One region of the Qipengyuania pacifica genome, then DNA from elsewhere that is predicted to be linked to it. Evidence: riboswitches for the same ligand, from Rfam matches in the RefSeq annotation. Region 1 holds a riboswitch; the other holds the start of a gene.
What was found. Region 1 has a riboswitch for cobalamin ahead of K3177_RS06265 (TonB-dependent receptor plug domain-containing protein). Riboswitches for the same ligand answer to the same signal wherever they lie in the genome.
Positions count from the first base shown of each region.

Region 2: another riboswitch for cobalamin. It lies ahead of metE (5-methyltetrahydropteroyltriglutamate--homocysteine S-methyltransferase); the one in region 1 lies ahead of K3177_RS06265 (TonB-dependent receptor plug domain-containing protein).

Region 1 is NZ_JAIGNQ010000002.1:220,002-227,646, reverse strand. Features, by position in the region: gene K3177_RS06275 (hypothetical protein) at 1-335, opposite strand, end outside; gene K3177_RS06270 (cell wall hydrolase) at 458-1,537, opposite strand; cobalamin riboswitch at 1,695-1,880, shown strand; gene K3177_RS06265 (TonB-dependent receptor plug domain-containing protein) at 1,972-3,888, shown strand; gene K3177_RS06260 (helical backbone metal receptor) at 3,885-4,700, shown strand; gene K3177_RS06255 (FecCD family ABC transporter permease) at 4,697-5,650, shown strand; gene K3177_RS06250 (ABC transporter ATP-binding protein) at 5,647-6,375, shown strand; gene K3177_RS06245 (M3 family metallopeptidase) at 6,376-7,645, opposite strand, start outside.
Region 2 is NZ_JAIGNQ010000004.1:383,733-391,377, reverse strand. Features, by position in the region: gene metE (5-methyltetrahydropteroyltriglutamate--homocysteine S-methyltransferase) at 1-1,955, opposite strand, end outside; cobalamin riboswitch at 2,069-2,290, opposite strand; gene K3177_RS14430 (S46 family peptidase) at 2,430-4,478, opposite strand; gene K3177_RS14425 (alkaline phosphatase PhoX) at 4,656-5,981, opposite strand; gene K3177_RS14420 (translocation/assembly module TamB domain-containing protein) at 6,333-7,645, opposite strand, start outside.

The DNA.
Region 1 (7,645 bases):
GCCAGCAACGACTTGATGGCAAGCTGCTCATCAAGGCGTCTGGCCAGCCCGCGATCGAGCGTTCGGCAGATGCCGAGCCACCAGTCGTAACTTTCGGTGTCGTCGACCGCATGGGCGTGTTCAGCCTGCTGCGCCGCAACTTTCGCCGCGCTCAGGCCATGGTTCGCAAAGTGCTTCAGCGCTGCATGCATCACGCCATCGACAGGGGAAGCGGTGGCGACCATCTGCGCTGCTCCGGCATTGTCGTTCGCCGCGCGCGAGTGCGCTTTGCGAGCCAGTGCCCGGGCAATCGGCGAATGGGCGGTGGAACGTGCGGCAGCGAAATGGACCGGCATGCCATGGTCTCCTCAGGGGGGGCTGGGCTGTTGACCCCCCTCATGGCCGAAGCACGCTAAACTTCGGTTCCGCAGCATGGTTGTAGAGACGTAAAGGATTGCCTTCGTGTTGGCCCGCAAGCCTATTTCTTCCCGGGCTCGTTGATCCATTTGCCTGAATTGGCATACTCCTCGCGAACCCTGCCGGATTGCGGGAGCTTGTCGGCTGGAGGTGCGGGGGCGGGCGCCCCAACCGGCGCATCCGGTTCGGCACTGATACCGATAGCGGCATTGGACGGAGGGGTAGGCTGTACAGGGCCGGGGACGTCCGCTTCCGCGCGCCGAACGTTGGGGGCGGCAAGCGGCTCCGCGCCGGCATAGTCGTCGGTAAAGGCACCGGCGGTTCCGGCCCCGCCTTTCCAGCGATAGAAACGATGCGCGCCGATGGCACCGATATAGTCGAGGCTGGCGGCCCAATAGGGGTTCACGTAATTGGTGTGGTAATGTGTGGCCAGGCCGACGGGCTTGTAAACCTCGCCCGCCAAGGCACCCAGCGCTACGGATTGGGCCACCGCCCACCCCCGGCGGGAAGGGGTGCGCGCCAGTGATCCGTCGCAGGTGAAGCTGAACTGGCAGCCCGTCTTGCGTTCCGACCCCTGAAACACCACACCGCAGATGCTGGCGGGATAGGCGGGATGTGCAACCCGGTTCAGGACCACTTGCGCCACCGCTTGTTGGCCCGACAGGCTTTCGCTGGCGGCTTCGTAGTACACGGCCATGGAAAGGCACTGCAATGCGCGCGCCTTGTCGATACCGTTGCCCGTCTGGCGAAATGCCTGTGCCGCTGCACCCGCGCCATGACTTTGTGCAAATTCGACGGTTTCAAGCGTCCCTTCGCTCTTGCGAAGGTCGGCGATATCTGTGGCAAGGCGCGGGGCATCTTCGAGGTAATAGAAGGCCGATCCAGGAAAGCTTTCGCCAGCCGTTTCGAACGGCATGGGCGTCAAGGGTACGCGTTCGTCGCCCAGGCCAATCGCGCTTCTGAAATCGGACCATTCGCCTTGCGCAGCCACGGTCGGAAGAGCGATGGCAGCGCCAAGAATACCGAGGCGGGTCGCCAGTTTACGGCGATCCTGCAGTCTGGCGGCCCGGCGCTGGGCGCGCGGCGAGGCGACGTGCAGCGCACGGTCCTTGTCCCCGGCCAACGCTTCCAATCCGCTCAAACTGCGTCCTTCTTTCAGGAACTGCCCATAGCCGATACCCCGGAAGGCCGACAGATGTGTGCGATCGCCATCCCGCAACGGGACGGGATTCGATGGCGCCCTATAACAGCAAAACTTAATGAAGTTGCGTCTTGTGCAACGACACATTGCGCAGTAGTCGGCGCCGCGAGTCACGGGTTGGCCTGTTTTGCGCAGGCCCGAAGAGGGAAGAGGGTGCAAGCCCCTCGCTGCTCCCGCAACTGTGACCGGGGAGGTCCGCTCCATATGCCACTGCGAAAGCGGGAAGGCGGAACAGGGCCGCTGATCCGGGAGCCAGGAGACCTGCCCATGACCGTCGTTCGGCTGCAGGGCGGGGTGTACCTGTAGCAAACGTGGATGGAGCGTTTCGGCTCCCTCCCGTCATGGGCGGCATTTCGTTCATGACAGGAGGATACGTGTATAAATATCTGCTTTTGATTTCCGCTTCGGCAGTGCCTGGTGCAGCGTATGCGCAGACTGCCAGCGAGCAGGCGCTCGAGGAAATCATCGCCGCCCAGGACGAGGCAAACGAGGCTGGCGATCAGCAAGCGACTGTGGGCAGCTATCGCAGCTCGGCCCCGGCCGAGGCGATCATCACGGTCACGGCCAACGGCCTCGGCACCGATCTGCGCAATACCGGCCAGTCGGTCACCGTCATCGGACAGGAAGAGATCGAAACCATTCAGGGTGCCGATCCGGCACGCGCACTTGCGCGCGTTCCCGGTCTGTCGCTGTCGCGTAGCGGGGGTGTCGGTACGGTAACCAGCGTGAACGTGCGCGGCGCCAATCCCGACCAGCTTCTGGTACTGGTCGACGGCGTGCGCGTGGCCGACCAGGCGAGCCCTTCGGGCGGCTTCGATTTCGGCAATCTGCTGCTCGGCACGGCCGGCAAGATCGATGTTCTGCGCGGATCGAACAGCACGATCTGGGGATCGGAAGCCGTGGGCGGGGTGATCGACATCTCGACGCGGGCCGAGCGCGGCATGACTGCCAGCGTCGAGTACGGCTCGCGCGACACGCTGTTTGCCAGCGCCGCCGCCGGAGCAGGCAATGACAACGCCTTTATCGGCCTGACCGGGTCATGGTTCGAGACCGACGGATTTTCCGCAGCCGCATCGGGCACGGAAGCCGATGGATCGAAGCAATTCGCTATCGGCTCCAGCGCCTTCCTCAATCTGACCCCCAGCCTCGAGCTGTTCGCGCATGGTAACTTTGCGGAAGGCGACGTCGAGATCGATGGCTTTCCCGCACCCGACTTCGTCCTCGCCGATACCGACGATACGCAAAAGACTACGCGTTACTGGGGCGATGTCGGCCTTGCCTATTACGGCAACGACCTGACCCTGCGCGCTGCGTACAGCCTGTCCGATACCAAGCGCGCCAATCGCGATGGTTCCGGGGCGGAGACTTTCGCCAGCGACGGCCGCTCCGATCGCATCTCGCTGCGCGGAGAATACCGTTTGCTGGGCGGTCTCTCGCTGGCTTTCGGCGGCGATCATGAATGGACCGAGTTCGAAACGAGCTTCGACACGGCCGCCGAAACCGAAATCAGCGGCGCCTATGCGCAGCTTGGCTGGGTGATGGGCCGTCTGGCCGTCCATGGCGGTGCGCGCGTGGACGATCACGAACAGTTCGGCACGCATGTAAGCTTCGGCGGCGACGTGAGTTACGGCTTTGGCGATGACTGGCGCGTGCGCGGTAGCGTGGGCGAAGGTTTCAAGGCACCGACACTGTACCAGTTGCTCTCGTTCTACGGGAATACGGAGCTCGAACCCGAAGAAAGCACCAGCTACGATCTGGGCGTCGAGAAAGGGCAGCGGGGCTCAGGTCTGCACCTCGCGCTGACGGGCTTCCGCCGCGACAGCGACAATCTGATCGGGTTCGGCGTTACGCCTGAAAGACCTTCCGGCGTGTACCTGAACACCGCCCGCGCCCGCGCGCAGGGCATCGAAGCGGAGGCAGGCTTCGATCTTGCACCCGGTCTTCGCCTTGCCGGCATATATTCCTATGTCGATGCGGAAGATCGTACGACCGATCTCGACCTGGCGCGGCGACCCAAGCATTTCGGTACCATTTACGGCGACTGGATCAGCGATTTCGGTCTCGGCCTCGGGGCGGATCTGCGCCTTGTCGGTGCAAGCTGGGATAATGCCTCCAACACGGTTCGCCTCGAAGGATACGAGCTGCTCGATGTGCGGGCATCCTTCGGCCTGGGCGACCATCTGGAACTGTTCGGCCGCGTCGAGAACGTGTTCGACACCGATTACCAGACGGTTGCGGGATATGGGACGGCTGGCCGCAGCGTCTTCGGCGGGATCAGGGCGAAGATGTGAAACCGTTGCTCGCCGCATCGGTTCTGCTCCTTGCCGCATGTGCGCAGGGCGGGGCCGATGCGCCGACGGCTGGGGCGCGGCCGACCATCGTCAGCCTGAACCCCTGCACCGATGCGATCCTTGCCGATGTAACGGCGCCGGGACAATTGCTGGCGATATCCCATTACAGCAAGGATCCGCGATCGAGCTCGATGCCGGCGGAGCAGGCGTCGCGATACCGGGCTACCGGCGGCACGGTCGAGGAGGTTCTCGCGCTCGATCCCGATGTAGTGGTGGCGGGAAGCTTTATTGCACCCGCAACGCGCGCCGCGCTGGAAGATCTGGGCATGCAGGTCGTGACGTTCGGCATCGCCAGTGATGTCGCCTCGAGCGAGGAGCAGATCCGGAGACTGGCTTCTCTGGCCGGCGATCCGCGAGCGGGGCAGCGCCTGATAGAACGGATCGAAGCGGCGCTCACCGAAGCGGAGGCGCCGGACGGGCGCGCCGTCGACGTTCTCCTGTGGCAGCCCGGCGGAATTGTCGCGGGCGAGCAATCGCTGGTGAGCGACTTGCTTGCCCGCACCGGCTTCACGAACGGTGCGCCGGCCCGCGGGCTGTCCCAGGCCGACTATGTGGCGCTCGAGGATGTGGTAGCCGCGCCGCCGCAGGTGTTGCTAGTTGCAGGCGGCGACCTTGGCCAGCAGCATCCGGTGCTGGACCGGCTGCCGGATATGCGGCGCGAACGCTTCGATACCAGCCTGCTTTACTGCGGCGGTCCGACGATCATCCGTGCCGCTCGTCGACTGGCGGAGATACGGAGCACAGCATGGTGAACCGCGCGACTTTGATCTTCGGCGGGTTGCTCATCGTTGCGCTTCCGCTTTCGCTGCTGGCCGGGCGGGTCTGGCTCGATCCGGCCAGCACGCCCAACGCCGCGCTCATCCTTGCAGAGCTGCGTCTGCCGCGCGCCCTGCTGGCCGTGGTCGTCGGCGCGGGATTGGGAGCGGGCGGGGCAGCCATGCAGGGGTATCTGCGCAATCCGCTGGCCGACCCCGGTCTTTTCGGGATCGCTCCGGGCGCGGCGCTGGGTGCCGTGGCCGCGCTTTGGTTCGGCTATGCCGCTTCGCCGTGGCTGCTTCCCGCATTCGCCTTGATCGGGGCGGGCGGGGCGATGGCGTTGCTTGCGGCGATTGCCGGACGCACGGGCGGGATCGCGCTGTTCACGCTCGCCGGGTTGATGGTTGCGAGCCTCGCCGGCGCATTGACGGCGCTTGCGATCAGCATGGCGCCCAATGCTTTCGCCATGAGCGAGATCGTGATGTGGCTGAACGGCGCGCTGACCGACCGGAGCTGGCGCGAAGTGTGGCTGGCCACCCCACTCGTGGCGCTGGGCGTGCTTCTGCTCTGGCGGAGCGGGAAATCGCTGGATGCGCTCACGCTGGGGGAACCTGTCGCCCGGTCCCTTGGGGTCGAACCCGCACGGCTGCTCTGGCTGCTGATCGTGGGCATAGGGCTGACGGTCGGCGCAGGCGTCGCGGTGGCCGGTATCATCGGCTTCGTCGGCCTGATCGTGCCCCATCTCGTTCGGCCCTTCACCGATAGCCGGCCTTCACAGCTCATCGTGCCGAGCGCATTGGCCGGGTCCCTGCTGGTGCTTGTCGCGGATAGCGTCGTACGCATATTGCCACTGGTGACGGAACTGCGTCTGGGCATCGCCTTGAGCCTCCTTGGCGCTCCGTTCTTTCTCTGGTTGCTGCTGCGCATGCGCAGGGGGCTGGCATGATGCTTGCGGCACGGGAAGTCTCCGTCGACAAGCGTCTGTCCCGCATCTCGCTCGAACTTGCGCCGGGATCGATCACTGCGATCTGCGGGCCGAATGGTGCGGGTAAATCGACCTTGCTCGAGGCGCTTGCAGGCTTGCTGGTGCCCGATGGTGGAATGGTGGCCTTCGACGGGGTGGATGCTTCCACAAAGCCACCACGGGACCGAGCAAAGTGTATCGGCTATCTCCCCCAAGCGCATGAGATTGCCTGGGATGTTCCAGTGCGCAGCCTGGTCGAACTCGGGCGCATGCCGCATGGCGATCGCCTGTCCGGGCCGGTCGATGCTGCTCTGGACGCGCTCGACATCGCACAGCTTTCGCATCGCCGGGCGCAATCGCTGTCGGGCGGCGAAACGGCCCGCGTGTTGCTGGCCCGTGTCCTGGCGGGCGAACCGCAATGGATCCTTGCCGACGAGCCGCTGGCTGCGCTCGACATCGCCCACCAACTCACCTTGCTGCGCCATCTTCGTGATGCTGCCGACAAGGGGGCGGGTGTCGTTCTTGTCCTGCACGATCTGGCGCACGCAATGAACCACGCCGACCGGGTGGTCGTGCTTGATGCCGGCGAACTTGCCGCCGATGGCAGATGCGAAGACGCGCTCGACCCACGAGTGATCGAGCGCGTCTGGAAAGTTCCCGTCCGGTGGATCGGCGAACCGAACCACCGGGCGTTGATCAGCGGCTGATTATCCGGCTGTATCTGCCGGCAGCGCGCCGTCCGATACTTCGCTGTCCGCAGCTTCGTCGCCCGGGACAAGGCCCCGCGCTTCAAGCATCGGCGTGACGTCCGGATCGCGTCCGGCAAAGTTCCGGAACATTTCGAAGTAATCCATCGTGCCGCCAGTGCTCAGCACGGTTTCGCGATAGTGGTCGCCATTCGCGCGGGTAAGACCGCCGTTTTCCATGAACCACTTGCGGCTGTCGCGGTCGAGCATTTCCGTCCACAGATAGCTGTAATAGCCTGCCGAATAGCCGGCCGGACCGCTGAAGATGTGGTTGAAATAGGTCGAACGGTAGCGGGGCGGAACCAGGTCGATTTCAAGTCCGAGTTCTTCGAGCGACTTGCGTTCGAATTCGGTCACCTTGGCTGGCGTGTTGATCGCTTCGGCCTGTTCCTTCGACAGGGCCGCCCACTTCATGTCGAGCAATGCCGCTTCCACGGTTTCACCGAAGTCGTAACCCTGGTTGAACTTCGCCGCCGCTTCGATCTTGGTGATCATTTCGGAGGGGATCGGCTCGCCCGTGCGATAGTGCTTGGCATAGTTGGACAGCACTTCGGGGTAGGTCGCCCAAACCTCGTTTACCTGGCTCGGATATTCAACGAAGTCACGCGCCACGGCGGTGCCGGACAGGCTGGGATAGGTCTGGTTGGCGAAGAAGCCGTGCAGAGCGTGGCCGAATTCATGGAACATGGTGTTCACATTGTCGAAGCTGACCAGCTGGACTTCGCCCGCTGGCGCCTTCGGAATGTTCAGCACGTTGTAGATCACCGGCTTGGTGTTCCACAGCTTGCTCTGGTCGACGAAGTTGCTCATCCAGGCGCCGCCGCGCTTCGACGGGCGTTGGAACGGGTCGAAGTAGAAGATGCCCAGTTCGCTGCCATCGCGGTCGAACACGGTGTAGGTCCACACATCGGGGTGATAAACCGGCAGGTCCGTGCGGCGTTCGAAGGACAGGCCATAAAGCTTGTTCGCGGCATAGAACACGCCGTCTTCCAGCACCTTGTCGAGCTGGAAATACTCGGTCATCGCGTCTTCATCGAGGTCGTAGCGAGCTGCCTTCACTTTGTTGGCGTAGCGATACCAGTCCCACGGCTTCACTTCGAAATTGCCGCCATCGGCCTTGATCGCTTCATCCAGCATGGCTGCTTCGCGCCGCTGCGTTGCGGCGAGGGCGGGAACCATGCGTTCCATGAAGCCAAGCGCCGTGGCAGGCTTTTCGGCCATGCGATCCCAC
Region 2 (7,645 bases), on a different contig from region 1:
CACATATGCGTATGGATCTGGGTCTGGTTGCCGACGCCGGCAGCCGCGAGGCGGAAACAGTCGACCGCCCAATCCAGATAGGCCGGCCAGTCACGCTCGCGCAGGGGAAGTCCTTCCCGCAGCGCTGCCTCATCGATCTGGATCGCCTTGCAGCCCGCCGCTTCCAAGTCGAGTACCTCGTCGCGGATCGCCAGCGCGATCTGGCGGCAACTCGCCTCTCGGGGCTGATCGTCGCGCACGAAACTCCAGTTGAGGATCGTGACCGGACCGGTCAGCATGCCTTTGACAGGCTTGTCGGTCAGCCCCTGAGCATAGCGCCACCAATCGACCGTCATCGGTTCGGGCCGCGATACGTCGCCGTAAAGGATAGGCGGCCTGACGCAGCGCGACCCGTAGCTTTGGACCCAGCCATTCACGGTGAAAGCGAAACCCGCAAGCTTCTCGCCGAAATACTGGACCATGTCGTTGCGCTCGAATTCGCCATGGACCAGCATGTCGACCCCGGCCTCTTCCTGCCATCTGATCGCGCGCTCGGTTTCTTGGTGCAGGAAAGCGTCGTAGCTCTTACCGTCCAGTACGCCGCGATTATACTCGGCGCGGGCTTTGCGCACGGCGCCGGTCTGCGGAAAGGACCCGATGGTGGTCGTCGGGAAGAGAGGTAGATTGAGCACCTCGCTCTGAGTTTTGACGCGCTCGGCATGACCCGCGCGGCGTTCACGCATGTCGTGCGTGAGGGCAGCGATCCGTTCGCTGACAGCGCGATCATGGATACGTGCAGCAGTCTTGCGCGCTTCGGTCGCACGGGCGGAGGTGGCCAGCTCAGCCGCGACGCTTTCTCTTCCATTCGCTAACGCCCGGCGCAGCAGATCGAGCTCCTCGATCTTTTGCACTGCAAATGCCAGCCACTGCTTCAACTCATCGTCCAGCTTGCTCTCCAACTGCAGATCGACGGGCGCGTGCAGCAGCGAACAGGAAGGGGCGAGCACCAGATCACGCTGCGCCGCCAGCGGCTCCAGACGATCAAGCAGCGCGGCTAGATCGGCGCGCCAGACATTGCGCCCGTCCACTACGCCGAGCGACAGCAGGCGGTTTTGCGGCACCGCCTTCACCACCGCATCCAATTGCTCCGGCGCGCGCGCCAGATCGATGTGCAGGCCGGCGACCGGCAGGGACGCGGCGAGCGACAGGTTATTTTCCAGACCTCCGAAATAGGTGGCCAGCATGATCTTCGGGCCAGCACGGCCCAGCTTGGCATAAGCGCGGGTAAACGCGCGGCGCTGCCGATCGGTAAGGTCTGTAACGAGGATGGGTTCATCGATCTGCACCCATTCAGCGCCTGCTTCCTCGAGCCGCGCGAGCACAGTGGCATAAAGCGCAAGAACCTCTTCGAGCAGATCGAACGGATCGCTTCCGTACTCTTTTGCAAGGCTCAGCCAGGTTACCGGCCCAAGAATGACCGGACGCGTTTCAAAACCCTGCGCCTTGGCTTCGAGATAGTCCTGCAGAGGCTTGATGTGCCCGAGTTGCAGCCGGGTTTCAGGCTCGATCTCGGGGACAATGAAATGATAGTTGGTGTCGAACCATTTGGTCATCTCGCCAGCGGTCACGCTGCCATGCGCGTGGCCGCAAGTCGCACCGCCGGTCGCACCGCGTGCCATCGCAAAATAGGTTTCGAGCCCAGCTGCCTGGCCGCTGGCGAGGTCATAGCGCGCCGGAATGGCGCCGAGCATCACGCTTGTGTCGAGCACATGGTCGTACAGCGAGAAATCGTTTGAGGGCAGCCAATCGACGCCGAGTGCCTTTTGCCGCGCCCATGTCGCGGTTCTCAAGCCCTGTGCGGCCTCTTCCAATTCGTCTTGTGAAATAGTGCCGGCCCAGAATTTCTCGAGTGCGAACTTCAGTTCGCGGCGTGGGCCGATGCGGGGAAACCCCAAGCTAGCAACGGAAACGGTCATTTTCATTTACCCCGATGAAGACGGGGGAGACCGGTCGGGCGCGCGCGCCGGACGCGCGACGGTAGATCCGGGCGCGCGTCATGCAAGCGACCAGACCGGGCACCCCGCCGGTGGACGTTATCGCGTCGGAGGCAGGTCTCCTGGCTCGCGGGTCAAAGCAAAACGGTCCGTCTTCCCGGAAGGCGAGCCTTCCAGTGACATGAGTGGACCGCCGCTCGCCGCTTACAGTTGCGGGGGCAGCGCCGGCATTGCGCCCTTGTCAGGGCGCGCACCGGCTTCCCGTCTTAGCTCCGGCGCGGCGAACCGACCGGAGAACCTCGACAAACATCCCATCGGCTTTCCAAGCCATCACGTCAATAGAGCATATAAAGAATTCTTTATATGCTCTATTGATAGGCGATCATCCGAATTTTTAATGCCTGTTCGTAAAGCGGACAGGCGTTTTCAGCTCGCCCGTTACTGGACGAGCAGTGCTCAGCGCCGGGCCAGTTCCTCGACGAGGGCAGGGGCGGGATAGATCGTCTCCAACGCCTCCTGCACCGCTGCGGCAGAGACAGCGACGGTTCGATTGAGCGTGCCATCGTATCCGTAATTGCCACCCAGCGAATGGATGTTGCCGTCGAAGGCTGCACCGATCACGGTACCGGCCCGGTCGATCACCGGCGATCCGGAGTTGCCGCCGATGATATCGTTCGTCGTCACGAAATCGTAGGTCGTATTCTTGTCGATCTTCGTCTGGTTTGCAGCGAAGGCCGGTGCCACATCGAAGGGTGCGTTGCCGGTAGCACGCTCAAAGGTTCCGCCCATCGTCGTTTGGAACGGGACCTGATTGCCACGCTCGATCCACCCCTTCACCTGGCCATAGCTGATGCGCAGGGTAAAAGTGGCGTCTGGATAGAGGCTGTCACCGTAGGCGGCAAAGCGCGCATCGGCCAGTTTGACGCCGGCGGCTGCCAGTGGACCCGAATACTGGGCGTCAGCCAGCGCCTTCAATTCGCGCTGGCGCGTGGCCAGTTTGAGCGCGTACTTGATCATGGGATCGTCAGAAGCCTCTACCGCCTCGAGGCCGCCATCCCACAGCGCCTTTCGGACTGCCGGATCGGCGAGGGAAGTGCCGTTTACCAGCCGTTCGACAAGCTGTTCCGGGCTCTCCTTCCCGAGCAGAAGCTTGGTGTCGGGATCGTCCACGCCGAGATATTCGCGCGCCTTGGATAGGCTCCATTCCATGCCCAGTTCATCCAGCCACGGATAGACGGGCCGTTCGTCGAGCACCTGCTTTTCAGTTAGCGGCAGGGCGCTGTCGGTGTAGCCGGGCAGACGCTCTGAATTGGGTTTGCCGCGTTCCTGTGCCGCAAAGACCAGAGTTTGCGCGTAGCTGTAAAGATCGCCCGATGGCTGGGTGAAACGCAGGGGATAGTAGAGCGCGCGGTACGCGTTCATCGCCTCATCCACCGTCGTCCAGGGATCTCCAATCTCACTATCGCCCGCAACCTGCTGGCGCAGATCGTTCTGCGCTTCGGCGAGTTTGGCAGTGAAAGCCGGATCGTTAAGCGCTTTGGTGCGACCGATATAAACCTTCAGACTGTTCTCGATGCCGCTAAGCATGTCGCCGCCTTCGCGGGCATGTTCCTTGCTTTCTTCCATTGCGCGGATCAACCGACCACGCAGTTCGCTGAGCGTGGCGACCGTAACCGGGAGGCGCACTTCGCGCTCGAATGCCAACTGGCTGTCCGTCCATAGGCGGCTGGTCGATCCCGGGTTGCCAACCACAAAGGTGATTTCGCCTTCTTCCGGAGCGCGAGGGCTCCATTTTAGGTGCTCGGGCGTCGCTACCGGTCGACCATTCTCATATGCGCGCAGAAAGCTTGCATCGAGCGAGTAGCGCGGAAAATTGAAATTGTCCGGGTCGCCGCCAAAGGTCGCGGCTCGATCTTCAGGTGCCCAGGCCAGGCGCACGTCGGAGTACTTGCGATAGGTGTAGAGCTTGTACTGCCCACCACCGAACAGCGTCACCACCTGACAGCGGGTCGTCTCCGAGTCGGGGCAGCCGGCCTTCTCCAGCTCGGCGATCTTCGCGTCGCGCGCTTTGGTCAGCGCCTCTCCGGTCTGCGATCCGATCGCGCCTATCACATCGGGCGTGACGTCCGAGATCATGGTGACCACTTCGGCCTGCTGACCCGGACATTTGAGCTCGGCATCGCGCCGGTCCGCGACGAACCCATTGAGCAGATAGTCGGCAGTTTCGTCCGAATTGTCGAACAGGCAGCTCGCGACACAATGGTGGTTGGTCAGGATCAATCCATCGGGCGATACGAAGCTGGCCGAACAGCCACCCGTCAGTCGCACAGCCGAATTGCGCACCGTATCGAGCCACGCCTGATCGGGAGCCCAGCCATACTGCTCGCGGACCTGTTCGGCTGGAAAACCGTCGAACGTCCACATGCCTTCTTCTGCCATGGCAGGTTGCGAAGCCAGCGCACAAATGGCGGTGGCGGCAAAAAGTGCGTTTCGATTGATTTGCATCTGACTGTTCCTCCTGGACCGCAAACTGGTTCGAGGGCGGTCATACGATCTGTAGTATGGCCGCTCTTGGCGATATGTTAGACCTCTTCCGCGCCTTTGCGCCAGTCTTCTGGTAAATTCAGCGCTACTGAGGCACTGACCCCGCGCTGGCTTTCGGGGCTCGGAATTTTCGCCGATCTAGACGGCCCACGGGCCTGTAATGGCAAGAGTCCGCGTCGGTGAATATGCGTTGACGAAGAACCACTTACCGTCAGGCGAAAAACATCCGCCTGCCAGTTCTGTCTGCATGCGCAGGCGACCCAGAGTATAAGCCCGGCCATCGGGCGTAATACCGCGAAGATGGTTATCGACCACTTCGGTATACTGGTCTTCACAGACAATCAGGTGGCCGTTCGGACCCACGGTGAGATTGTCGCCGTAATTGAACTGGTCTTTGCTCTGGCTTTCGAAAAACAGTTCGATCTGGTCGGGTTCGCCGCCAGTGCCGGGGACAAGTCGCAAGATCTGGCCGAGTTTTCCCTGGCCACCATTCGTTGAGCAGACGAATATTTCGTCTGTTCCCGTGTGGATGCCTTCACCCCTGGCGACGAGGGCGGCACCCTTTGCAGCGGCTCGGCTTCGCAGGTCGTCATTCGGCGATTCGACATCGTCGCAGTCGACCCAGCTTACTGTGTGGCCAGACCCGAGTGCCATGTCGGGGGACGTCCAGTTGCGCGTGTCCGATAGGCCCTCCACGACCATCGCCTGCAGCAGCCCGCCGTCGGCGAGGCGCCCGGGGGTGGTCGGAACGAAACGGTAGAGCACGCTGTCGTCACGATCTTCGCTTAGATAAACGATCCCCGTCCTCGGATCGACACAAGCCGCTTCGTGATTGAAGCGACCCATGGCTTTCAGGGGAACCGCATCGATCAGGCCGGTCGCTTTGGCCGGAACTTCGAACACCCAGCCATGATTTTCAGCGAGACCTTCGCCGAAACGCTGGCCCGGGCCCGTCGGTGCTTCTTCACAGGTCAGCCAACTTCCCCATGGCGTGATGCCGCCCGAACAGTTGCGGATCGTCCCTGCAAGCGAGCGGAACTCGCGCTTTACCTCAAGTGTGGTTGCATCGAGTACAATGGATGTGGTCCCGCCCGGCACGATAGCGCCGTCGCGTGTGCCGAAACCTTTGGCGAGAACGCCGCCAGCATCATCAGCCGGCACCAGTTCGTGGTTGCGGATGAGCACGATCTCGTCATTGCCAATCGAGAAACAGCCCATGCCGTCGGCCTTGTCTGGCACGGTGCAGCCATCGGTCATCGCATTCCCTAGGCTCGACAGGAGCCGGTAGGAAAAGCCGCTGGGAAGGTCGAGCATTCCTGCCGGATCGGGAACCAGTGGACCGTAATCCGCGAATGATGACGGCGCCGACGTCAGCGGAGCCGACCGGCCTGTGCAACCATTCAACAGCAACCCGGAAAAGGCCGCGCCGGTGGCACCGATGAAATTGCGGCGGTTCAGTAGCATCAAAATTCTCTCTTACCCGGTGACCGAAAACGGCCCTTTAGCGGCGATGCTAGCTATGGCCAACGCTCCTCTGAAAGGCAGCGGCATGACAACGGTTTAGTAATTCCGCGATGGGCGCGGTTAGGCATCGCTGCGGCTGGTCGCCACGAGCTAGTTAATTTTCGCGCTCATTTACGGACACGGGCTCTTTTGTCGTGATGTGGTTAGGGCTTGGGGAAGGGGTGAGCTCCCGATCCAGTTCCTTTGCTTTGCTCTCTATTTCGTCTTGGGCAATCTCGTACCGCTCATCGAACGACTTCTCCCGTTCGCAAGCTGACAGTACGAGCGGAAGCAGAATTGCAAACCGTCGCATCAGTAATTCTTCCGATAACGCACGTTCACATTGGTAGCCCCTGACCCCCCGGCTTGGCTGAGGATCGACAGGAACGGGGTCAGGCTCACTTCAAGCTGTGTCGCGGTGAACCCCCGCGCATCGGTGATGAATTCCACATAGATGTCGTCGGTCAGATACTGACCCGCGGCGAGCGCCGTCCCGCGGCCGTTGGTGTCGTCGGGCCCAAGAATGCGGAGCCGGTCTACGCCAGTTGCCGAGCGCAGCTTCCCAAGGGGATTGAGGCCGCCGCCACTGCCGCGCAGCGAGTTAAGCGAAGCTGCCAATTGCACTGCCTGTATGGTAGAAAGATTGCCGATCGAACTACCGAACAGAATGCGGGACACGATTTCGTCCTGCGGTAATCCCGGAACGCTCGAGAAGGCAATCTGCGGGTCGTAAGCACGGCCCGACACATTGACGTTGACGACGACGTCCTCGATGTCGTCCGTCGCCGTGAGCTGAATTACAGGATCGATGGCCGTACCACCGGTAAAGTCTACTCGACCTTCGCTCAATTCGAACGACCGGCCGGCAAACCCAAGCGTCCCCCGCACGAGCTCGACCTCGCCTGAAACGCGGGGTGCGGTGCTGGTTCCACCGAGCCGCATGTCGGCACTCCACTCGGATTCGAGGCCCATGCCAGATACATAGAGCTGCTCGGGAGCACGCAACGCGATATCGAGCCTCAGCTGGTCGAAGAGCCCTGGCTGTGGCTGGGCGGGCTCCTCACCGGTTATCCGCTTAGGGCCGCGCGGTGGTTTGAATCGCACGCCGGTCAGTTCGGGCACTTCGGCCGAACCCTGACGGATGATCTGGTAGCGTGTTTCTGGCAGCGTGATTTCGCCGGAGAGCAGGGCGGTTTCGCCCGCAGCCTTTGCCAGGCGCAGATTGCCTGTGGCGGTGGCCGCAAGGGCGTCGCTTCGAGCCAACCGAGCGTTGTTCAGCGTGACGTCGACGTTCATCGGATAACCGCTCGCCTCGGCAAGGCTGATAAAACCCTGCGCACTTACCGATCCGTCACCGGCCGTCGCCGTCAGACGCTCAATGGCGAAACGATCACCGGTGAATTGCCCTTCGATTGCCATGTTCGACAATCTCGTCCCATAGGTCTGGTTCTCGTAAGTAAGACTGTTCGCGCGCACGATCCCCGACAGCTGCGGACTTTGTACCCGGCCGGAGAAATCTGCCGCCACGCCGATTGGTCCGGACAGGCGTTGATCGGGCTGACCGGCGAACGAGAACAGCGTATCCGCTGGCCCGTTGTAACGGATGCCGCCATCCAGCGGAGCTG